One region of the Ferdinandcohnia sp. SAFN-114 genome, then DNA from elsewhere that is predicted to be linked to it. Evidence: riboswitches for the same ligand, from Rfam matches in the RefSeq annotation. Region 1 holds a riboswitch; the other holds the start of a gene.
What was found. A riboswitch is a leader RNA that binds a small molecule or an ion and turns the genes downstream of it on or off. The one in region 1 is predicted to bind thiamine pyrophosphate.
Positions count from the first base shown of each region.

Region 1 (5,236 bases):
TGAATGTCCTGTGAATCCAAAGAATAAGATAAAAACGACCAATGAAATATGAATAAGAAGCTGAAGAGTATCAATGAATAATACTGCAATACATAAACTGATTAGTACGAATAGCTTTATACTTGGATTTATTCGATGTAGCCATGTATCTTTACTTAAAAGTTCCATGAGTAATTTCCTTTCCCTGTTTACACTCTCAAGAGGCTAAGATTTACTTTCACTTGATTCAACAATTGATCTTTTACTAATCTCCCATTCTCAATGGTCCAACTTCTTGTCGCAAAATACTCTTCAATTTTTTCATCGTGAGTAACCATAATGATTGTCTTGTTCTTTTGTCTATAATTTTCTAGTAAAGTAAGAAGGGCAAACGTATTTTTTGAGTCAAGTCCAAATGTGGGCTCATCTAGTAAAAGTATTTGCTGATCCCTTACAATAGAGGCTGCTACACTTAATCTTCGTTTTTGTCCCATAGATAACTGGTAAGGATGTTTGTTTTGATGTTCTATGAGGTGAAAGATTCGTAGAAGTTCCTCCACGGTCTCAGATATTTCTAGTTCACTTCGTTTATCAATCCTTAACGAATAAGCAATTTCCTCATAAACAGAGTTTGTTACAAATTGAAGCTCCGGGTTTTGAAATACAAATGTCATGGCGTGATCTAGCTTTTTTGAGGTTGTAACTACTTCTCCAAATAATGAATAGTGACCTTTTGTTTGAATGAATTGCATGAGGGAGTGAAGCAGGGTACTTTTCCCAGCACCATTTCTCCCCTTGACCACAATCCACTCTCCTTCCTGAACTTGAACATCGTTAATATATATTTTTTCCTTTTTCTGTCTATATCCCTTAAATTCCTCTAGTCGAATAGATGGGGGATTAAACTCTGCTGTATTAATAGATTGCATCCATTTAAAGTCTTGAACAAAGTGATCCCAGACTCCTGGATACCAAATACCTTGTTCGTTGATGACCGTTTTATAATTAGAAAAAATTTCAGTTTTAGATCCATCTGCAATAATCTCTCCAGCTTCGTTGAAAAGGATTATTCGATCAACAATTGGAAGGACGTGCTCCAGTTTATGCTCTACGATGACCACTGTTTTATCCACCATAACATTTCTTATCACTTCCCAAATTTCCTGTGTCCCAGCTGGATCAAGCATGGATGAAGGCTCATCTAAAAATAATACGTCTGGCTCTAATGCCAATACAGATGCTATGGCTAAACGTTGTTTCATTCCTCCTGACAAGGTTTGGATGTTTGTGTGGATATCTTCCAAATCTAATCCAACTTGCTCTAAAAGACTTTTTATCCGTTCATCCATTTGATCCCTAGGAATTTGTAAATTTTCTAAGACAAATGCAAGTTCCTCATCAACATAAGGCATGCAAAACTGTGAATCAGGATCCTGAAAAACATAGCCCCATGCTTTGGGGATCTGTAACTTATCTACCTTCATTGGTAATTCTATCGAGTTTGGGATAATCCCGCTTAACACTTGAAGAATTGTTGACTTTCCACAACCTGAAGGCCCGAGAATTAATATTTTCTCCCCTTTTTTAATATGGCAAGATAAGTCCTTAAAAAGCAAGGACTTATCTCCAGGAAATGTTAAACGTAGGTATTCTACAAAGGCAATTGATTCCATATTCGATCCCCTTTTATTTTTGATCTAGTGCATCAAAATCACTGCTGGATAGTGGGCGTACAAGTTTTGTTACCCCTGTCATTTCCAAGGCACTAACTAGGTAATAAGCAAAAACACCAGCAAACAAGATGGAACCTACGAATCTAGCAACTAGGAACAAAATGAGATTCCAGGTAGCTAAGTCACCTATTTCTCCATACGCAAAATCCATTATTACTGACCCTAGACAAGAAGCTATTGCTGCCAAGACGACCACAGCAAGATTATATTTTCTATATCGAAAGAGCATAAACACTGCTTCAGCAAACAGCCCCTGTACAACACCGTACAGCAGAACGGTTAGGCCCCATGGAGACCCTAAAATAAATTCACCTGAGGCAGCTGCAATTTCTGCCAGTAATGCAACACCAGGTTTACGAATCACAAGATACGCAACAGTCGCTGCAATAAACCACATTCCATAGATTAACTGATCGGCGTGCAGCCCAATCGGCTTTACAACATAATATAAAGAACCCCAAACAATATAAACAATTCCAAATGCAATGGCGATTACGATCGTAACCAAAATATCAGTTAGTTTTAATCCTTTGCTCATTAATACCTCTCCTCTTCTCCTTCGTTCAGACAGATAGTTTTGATTGAACTGGCCAGTTCTCTAATTTGTACGCCATTTCCCAAAAGGAGTATTCATATTGACTACTAATCATAAAATGTTCCTTCATGCGGTCACGATCCTCTTGCGTCGCTTTTTCTGCCAATTCATTTACTCTATCGATCTGTTCTTCAACTAGTTCTTTAAACCAATCCCCACCATACGCCGCAATCCACTCCTGATAAATCGGCTCTTCTGGTTTGCAACCTTTAAGTCTTTCACCAATTTCATAATATAGCCAATAACATGGTAATAAAGCAGCAATTACATCACCCAAATGACCTGAATATGCGGCTCTATACAAGTGTGATGTATATGCATATGCTGTCGGTGCGGGTTTAAAGTTTTTTCTTTCTTCCTCCGTAATCCCAAGTCTTCCGGAAAAGCTTTTATGCAGCGCTAGTTCGGCCTCGTAAGTTCCTTGAGCGTGAATAGCAAGCCTGTTTGTTGTATGTAAGTCCTCCGCCTTTGCTGCGCCTAAAGATTGCACTTTTGCAAAATGAGTTAAGTAATAGGCATCCTGCATGACATAGTAACGGAAACATTTAATTGGTAATGTACCGTCTCCAATCCCTGTGACAAATGGATGGTCAAAGCTTGCCTCCCAAATATCGTTTGCCTCTTTACGTATTTCTTCTGAAAATAACATGTTCAATTCTCCTCCCTTTACTGTTATTTGCAAAATAAAAAACCACCTTCTTTACCAACGTAAAGAAAGTGGTTTGGATTTAGACAAATAAAAATAAAGAGACCCGTCTACCCACTTCCCTACGCTGGTATCAACCAGATCAGGTTCTAAGGGTCTCAAGGTTATGATAAAACAATCCTCAATCTCAGCCTTCCGGTAAACGATTCAAAGGTATAACACCATTAATACATTTACCTTATTTAAAGGCACCCCTAGTGGAATAATATTATTTATGCAATTTTTCTTATTTCCAATCATAACATGTTGGAAATAATTATCAAGGCTTTTTTAAGTTTTACTAGTTACTCTACATAAACTGCTGTTCCATATGCAATAATTTCAGATGCATTTTGCATAACAGCTGAGGTTTGTAATCGCATCCCGATTACTGCATTTGCTCCTTTTGCTTTTGCATCTTCCACCATTCGACCAATTGCTTTTTGGCGGGCTTCTTCTAGCATTTCAGTATAATCGGAGATCTCTCCTCCAACAATTGTTTTTAATCCAGCCATTATATCTTTACCAATATGCTTTGACTGAACTGTACCTCCTCTTGCAAATCCTTTAAGTTCTTTTACTTCTTTTCCAGGTACAAAATCAGTAGTCACGATAATCATTTTCGTCATCCTCCTCTTTCTCACGTTTTCGTTCCCATACTAATAGGGCAAATAATAGAATAATGGCAACCATGTAAAAGGCATAGAATGTTAGTGCCTTTGAAATATCAATAAACAAAAATACAATTCCTACGATTTGTCCAACAATGGCTATCATTAATACAATATATTTTGCAATATTCCTCATCATTCCCTACCTGCTTTACGTCGATAAATTTTTCTTGCAATAATAAGATAAAAAAGAAGGGGCAACGGTGATTGAATTAATCCCCATATTCCCCAAAACCAATAATTATGCCCCCGCTTTCGAGCATCTAAAAACAACCAAAAGCTTTGAATAAGAAGGGCAATCACTGCCACCATAATAAGTAGAGTATCATTCGTATTCATGTACAATCACCTTTTTTCGATAACGAAAGAAGCTATATACTGGAAAGCTAATTGTTGCAATACCTTGAATCACAATAAATGCAAGAGGAAGACGGAAAAATGACGTTATTAAAGCCGTCATGATGAATAATGCAATCAAAATAAATGCGGTCAGTTCTCGTCTAAACTTCTTCTTTTGTTTTTGTTGTGCAGTTGCTACCATTTGTTCAAATACTTGTAGGTCCGGAGTGAAAACCGAGTAATGATGATCTATTTTAGTGAGTGCTTCATTTATATCTTGAATCGTTTCTGGATCCTCTTCAAGTCGTTGTTCGTTTTTTAATAGAGTTAGCTTGTTTTTCTTCATTAGGTCTCAACTCCTTTCTCACTGTATGAATTCCATTATGTATTCTTGATTTAACAGTACCGATGGCGATATGAAGCATATCAGCGATTTCTTCATATGAATATCCATAATAATGTTTGAGAACAATTGGAATCCGAATTTCATCTGAAAGCCTTCCCAGTGCATCAAGAACATCATTCCAATCCTCAGAATGGTTCTCGAATTGCCACTTCATTTTTCGTAATGCTTGCTCCTGTTGATAATTTTGTTCGCGTTTCTTTTTGCGGATAGTGTCTATGTATAAGTTCGTAGCAATTGTTATGAGCCATGAGGAGAATTTTGCTTTACCGTTATACATATTAATTTTTTCCATGCTTTTCATCATTGCCTCTTGTGCGATGTCTTTAGCAATATCAGGTTTCATTGTAACTTTTATTAAATACTTAACTAAAAAAGGATAATGTTCTTTAAAAAGCATTGCAAACGCGAGTGAGTCACCACGCTTTGCACTGCGAATTAGTTCCTTTTCATCCATGCATTGAATTCTCCCCCGAGAAAATTTGTTATTTTTTATTTTTCGCTAATAATACGTATGAAGTCATTAAAAAGTTCACTCTCAGTTAAAAAAATTTATTATATACGTTTTCAACAGTTTAACCCATCCTATAGAAAATTACATTCCCCATTTTGACTCAAAATGGAGTTATCCTCGGATCTTGCCCAAATCATGCTAAATTAGGATTCATGCTTGGAGATTTCTTTTGGCCCTTGCCTGTATCACACCTTTATTCAGACTCATGACTGGGGATTTCCTCCGGCCTTGTCTGAATCACACCTTATTCCGACTCATGCTAGGGGATTTTCTCTGGCATTGTCTGAATCACACCCGCATTCCGACTCATCCTTGGG
Region 1 is NZ_JBPFDQ010000066.1:22,964-28,199, forward strand. It holds gene ACR65M_RS18905 (energy-coupling factor transporter transmembrane component T family protein) at 1-168, opposite strand, end outside; gene ACR65M_RS18910 (ABC transporter ATP-binding protein) at 189-1,652, opposite strand; gene ACR65M_RS18915 (ECF transporter S component) at 1,666-2,250, opposite strand; gene tenA (thiaminase II) at 2,276-2,956, opposite strand; TPP riboswitch at 3,056-3,219, opposite strand; gene ACR65M_RS18925 (heavy metal-binding domain-containing protein) at 3,298-3,612, opposite strand; gene ACR65M_RS18930 (hypothetical protein) at 3,593-3,799, opposite strand; gene ACR65M_RS18935 (sigmaY antisigma factor component) at 3,799-4,002, opposite strand; gene ACR65M_RS18940 (YxlC family protein) at 3,989-4,348, opposite strand; gene sigY (RNA polymerase sigma factor SigY) at 4,302-4,862, opposite strand.

Region 2 (5,236 bases), on a different contig from region 1:
TGGTCCACTGCCTTTTCCAAGGTCTAGTCCCGCTTCGATTGCTCCCGTAATATATTGTTTTGCTTCTTTTATACTCGTTTTAATATCATGGCCTTTTGCTAAATTACAAGCAATGGCTGATGAGAGTGTACAACCTGTGCCATGCGTGTTCGGGTTACTGATCCGTTCTCCAGGGAACCATGTGAACTCGCCATTATTATATAATAGGTCATCCGCAGTATCTTCAAGATGTCCACCTTTAATCAAAATGGCCCCTTTATAGGTTTCGGACAATTTTTGGGCAGCCACTTGCATGTCTTCCTTCGTGGTAATCTCCATCCCACCAAGCGCCTCAGCCTCATGAATATTGGGTGTAATAATAGTAGCAAGCGGAATTAATTGACTAATCAAGGCGTCCATTGCCGATTCACTCAAAAGTCTACTCCCACTAGTTGATATCATGACTGGATCCACTACTATATTTGAAGGCTTATATTCTTCTAGTTTTTCCACGATTTTATGGATGATTTCAGGAGATGACACCATGCCGATCTTTACACTATCAGGAAAAATATCAGTCATGATGCAATCCAGCTGTTGCCCGACAAATTCAGGAGTCGAATCGAGAACCCCGTATACGCCAGTTGTATTTTGAGCAGTAAGAGCTGTGATTGCACTCATTGCATACATATTATGGGCTGTAATTGTTTTAATATCTGCCTGAATTCCAGCTCCTCCACTACAATCAGATCCTGCAATCGTCAATACCTTTTTCATTATTTTCCACTCCCTACCATCGTTGCTGAAAGCTTATTTAACTCCTTTGTAGCGGCTGTGATATCGGACTGTGCAAAGATTGCCGATACAACCGCAACACCGTCTACCCCACTTCCAACTAACTCTAAAATATTTGTTTTATTAATCCCACCAATTGCAACGATGGGAATCGAAACACTCTTACAAATTTCTTGCACGGTTTCGAATGTCATTGGTTTCGCGTCTTTTTTTGTACCTGTTGGGAATACCGAACCAATACCAAGATAATCTGCACCAGCTTTCTCAGCAGCAATAGCTTGTTCTACATTTTGAGCCGACACGCCTAGAATTTTATCCGTGCCAATCATTTCACGTACTTTTTCAACCCGCATATCCTCTTGACCAACATGCACACCATCTGCATCACAAGCTAGCGCAATTTCAACATTATCGTTAATAACAAAAGGAATATCATAAAAAGCCGTTAACATTTTAAGTTCAATAGCTTCTTGTAAAAAATCATCATACCCAAGATTCTTTTCTCTTAGTTGAAGGAATGTAATACCACCTTTTAACGCAGCTTCGACTTGTTCCACTAAGGTTTGGCTGCCTGTCCAGGCACGGTCTGTTACTGCATATAGTTGCATAAATTTTTTATCGATTTTCAATGTTCATACCACCTTGCAGTTGCAAAAAATTTAGTTTACTCATCACATCAATCAAGTACATACGGAATGATGAAGTTCCTGCATCCATTTCTTCTATTTTTTGATGAGCTAATTCACCGCAATATCCCATTGCGCTCACAGCTGCGGCTGTACTCTTTAAAATTTCACTAGGATTCGCTCCACAATAAGCAGCTACAACAGAAGTAAGCATACAGCCTGTCCCTGTAATTTTCGACATCAACGGATGGCCATTTCTGATTGCAAATGCTTCGTTCGTGTTCGCAACGATATCTATAGCACCTGTGATTACAATGACTGCACCTGTTTGTTTACTTACCTGTTTAGCAAACTGAATCATTTCTTCGAGATTACCTTCATTGATGACGTCTTCTGCAGCTGCGTCCACACCTTTGGTATTTCCACTGCCTGCATGCACCGTTTTTATTTCTGATAGGTTCCCTCTGATAACAGCAAATCGTATCTCATCTAAAAGCTGATAAACAGTATTAGTTCTTAGGCTGGACGCCCCTGCTCCAACTGGATCCAAAACAACAGGATGTCCTAGTTTGTTTGCTGCCTTCCCTGCTAAAATCATAGATTCTATCGTTCTCTCATTTAATGTACCGATATTAATCACAAGCGCATTGCAAATACTTGTAATATCCACCACTTCTTTTGGATCGTCCGCCATAATTGGTGAACCTCCACAAGCAAGGACAATATTTGCAACATCATTAACCGTCACATAGTTTGTAATATTATGGACGAGCGGTGTTTTTTGTCTAACGTTTTTTAAGATTTGCTCAAACATGGTAATCCTCCATTCAAATAAAAAATGCGGTATACCTGAAACAGATATACCGCATGAATCGTCATACTTACACACATTCCCTACGTTGGCATTATCCAAATCAGGTAAAGGGTCAAAGCTACATTTTGCTTACTCTCAGCCCACAAGTGTGAGCTCCCCTGCACTATTCAATTTGATTCTATTATAGCATATGAATCTGTGCTGTCATTCTTTTTAAGTCCTATACATTTTTTCCAGAGGCTTAATGCATCAGATTGTCGTCTATGTTGTCTATGTATAGTGTCCCATCTTTTTGTACCTCTGCATAAAAGACCTCAGATGCATCCGTCACCCCAGCATTTTTTAATTGTTGGTTTAGCCAGTTTGTATCTAAATTTAATCTAGAAAGATTCATGTTATTAATTACACCGTCTGAGATGACCTCGGTCGAGGTTGGATATATATAGGGATTACTCTTAACACTGGCATCCTCTTTTGTGTAAGGCATTTTATGTTCGTATGGCATCACCGAAAGTTGGCCACTAGTTTCAAAGATGGCATACTGTACATCTTTAATAGAAAAGTACCCTTTTTGTCTTAATATTGAATTAAGGGTATCCATATCTAGTCGTGTTGAACGAAGTGAATTCTCCATAACCTTTCCTTCTTTTATCACAATGATCGGTTCCCCTGTTGTTACTTTCCTTGCTTTTTTCGACTTTATATCAATAAAAGCAATCGTTAATGTAAAAACAGTCCAGCCTATTAACGCTAGTACCCCATTTAATATACTTACATTTGAATTCATTGCAAAATTTGCGGCAATAGAGCCTATAGCAATGGCAGAAACAAAATTAAAAAATGTCATTTGACTGATTTCTTTTCTTCCCATTATTCTTGCAAGTACAAATAACACAACAAAAGCAATAGCGATCCTTAGTAAGAGCTGTGAAGCAGCCATCATAAAACTCCTTTTTAGTTTGTTGAGATTTATTTTATCCCTAATAAAGCGAATTAATTAATTCACCCAATTTTAAAAAAAGAATTGTTTTCTTCACAACAATAGTGTACGATACATAGTATAAATCAAATACTGTATGTCATATAGTAATAAAAATGAGGTGGGTAAATGAGTGATTTATTTAACTCATTAATAACTGAACTAAGAAGAGGAACGTTGACACTAGCGGTTTTGAGTCAATTACGAACCCCACAATATGGCTATTCCCTAGTCCAGTTATTAGAGGGGTCAGGTATCAACATTGAGCAAAGTACGTTATATCCACTGCTTCGTCGGCTGGAAAAACAGGAACTAGTGACAAGCAATTGGGACACAACGGAGAGTAGGCCCAGAAAGTACTATGTTTTGAGTGAATACGGTCTCGAAACCTTTTTACAATTAAAAAAGGAATGGATTCAAAATTCGAGAGAGCTATATAAATTATTAGAGGGAGAGGAAGATTATGAATCTGATTGAAATTTACATTCAGGAAGTCACGCGACTACTTCCTGAAAAAGTGAGAGATGACATTGCTCTTGAACTGCAGTCGACAATCGAGGACATGTTGCCCGATGATTACAATGAAAAAGATGTAAAAATCGCGTTAGAAAAATTAGGGAGCCCGGCAAAATTGGCCAGTGGTTATCTTGATCGGCCCATGTACCTTATTGGACCACGTTATTTTGATGTGTATGTTACTTTATTAAAAATGATTATACCGATTGCGGCTGTTATCTCACTCATCGCAATCATCCCTGAGTATTTTCTTGGGCAACAAGGTGAGGAAACCATCATTAATATGGTATTGGAAATTGTCGGTTTCGGCATATGGAGAATTATTGAAGTATCAATACAAACATTCTTTTGGCTGACAATTGTGTTTGCCATTATCGAAAGAACGGATAAATCAAAAGATGACCAACCATTAACAGCCAGTCTAAAAAAATGGACTCCAGATGATTTAAAAAGTATAACCTATATCCCAAAGAAAAAAGCGATCTCAAAGTTTGAAGTTTTTGGAGGTTTACTATGGACTGCCATTTGGGCAACTCTATATTTTAAAGCAAATCAGCTTTTAGGTATCTACGAAGGCGGGAAAGATGGACTTGAATTTGTAATTCCAGCCTTAAATCAAGACGTTTTGTTACAGTTCTGGCCAATCGTTCTTATTGTGATTGTTACAGAAATTTCACTTGCTTTATATAAATTAATTAAGGGACAATGGACGAAAGGCTTGGCCTTCTCTAATGCTGCTGTCGAACTAATCGGAGCCATTGTATTCATCGTGATATTCATACATCCGAATATCATGAACCAGGCCTTTATCACCTATATGTCCGAAGACCTTTTCACCATGAACCCAGATCACTTTAACTCTAGGTTTATTATTGGTGTAATTACTATTCTCTTAGTATCTGCGGCAATTAGTATATATGATGGTTTTCGAAAGGATCGTATCCGATAACAGACTTTTACCAACTCCCGTGGGATTAGTTGTCCTAATCTTTTTCTCGAATGCATATAGATGAGTAATAGATATGGAACAAAGGAGTTTGGTAACTTTGAATAAATTGTTGACCGCCATCGGGATTCTATCCATTATATTTGTGACCGGTGTAATTGAATCAGATGATGTCTATGAATACAAAAATGCAATTTCTGTATCTGGTATGTCTTCGGACGAAGAAGTAACAGCAAATCCGGAAGAGGATACTTCAGAAGAGGAACTGATTCTAGAATTGGAGATGCAGTATGTTGACACTGAGATTGTCAACGGTAATAAGGTTGACATCTACCGTGAATATGAAATTTATCGTAATGAAGCGAATGAAGTAATCAAAAGAGTTCCCACTGACAATTATGAGTATTTAGAGTACTGGGGATAAAGATAAGGAGTTAAGTCCTGTGTATAAGACTTAACTCCTTTTTTCTTAACAACTTTCTACAAATCTTGTAAAAATACGTTTCGCAATCTCATCACCATTGACCGCCAAGCCTTCAGGATGCCATTGCACGCCTAACACAAAAGAATGTCCCTTGCTT
Region 2 is NZ_JBPFDQ010000002.1:36,630-41,865, reverse strand. It holds gene thiD (bifunctional hydroxymethylpyrimidine kinase/phosphomethylpyrimidine kinase) at 1-756, opposite strand, end outside; gene thiE (thiamine phosphate synthase) at 756-1,403, opposite strand; gene thiM (hydroxyethylthiazole kinase) at 1,390-2,214, opposite strand; TPP riboswitch at 2,275-2,384, opposite strand; gene ACR65M_RS00940 (YetF domain-containing protein) at 2,456-3,154, opposite strand; gene ACR65M_RS00935 (PadR family transcriptional regulator) at 3,323-3,670, shown strand; gene ACR65M_RS00930 (HAAS signaling domain-containing protein) at 3,657-4,658, shown strand; gene ACR65M_RS00925 (hypothetical protein) at 4,756-5,079, shown strand; gene ACR65M_RS00920 (gamma-glutamyl-gamma-aminobutyrate hydrolase family protein) at 5,125-5,236, opposite strand, start outside.
Region 2: it holds a riboswitch for thiamine pyrophosphate, as region 1 does, so the genes downstream of both, thiM (hydroxyethylthiazole kinase) here and tenA (thiaminase II) in region 1, are expected to answer to the same signal.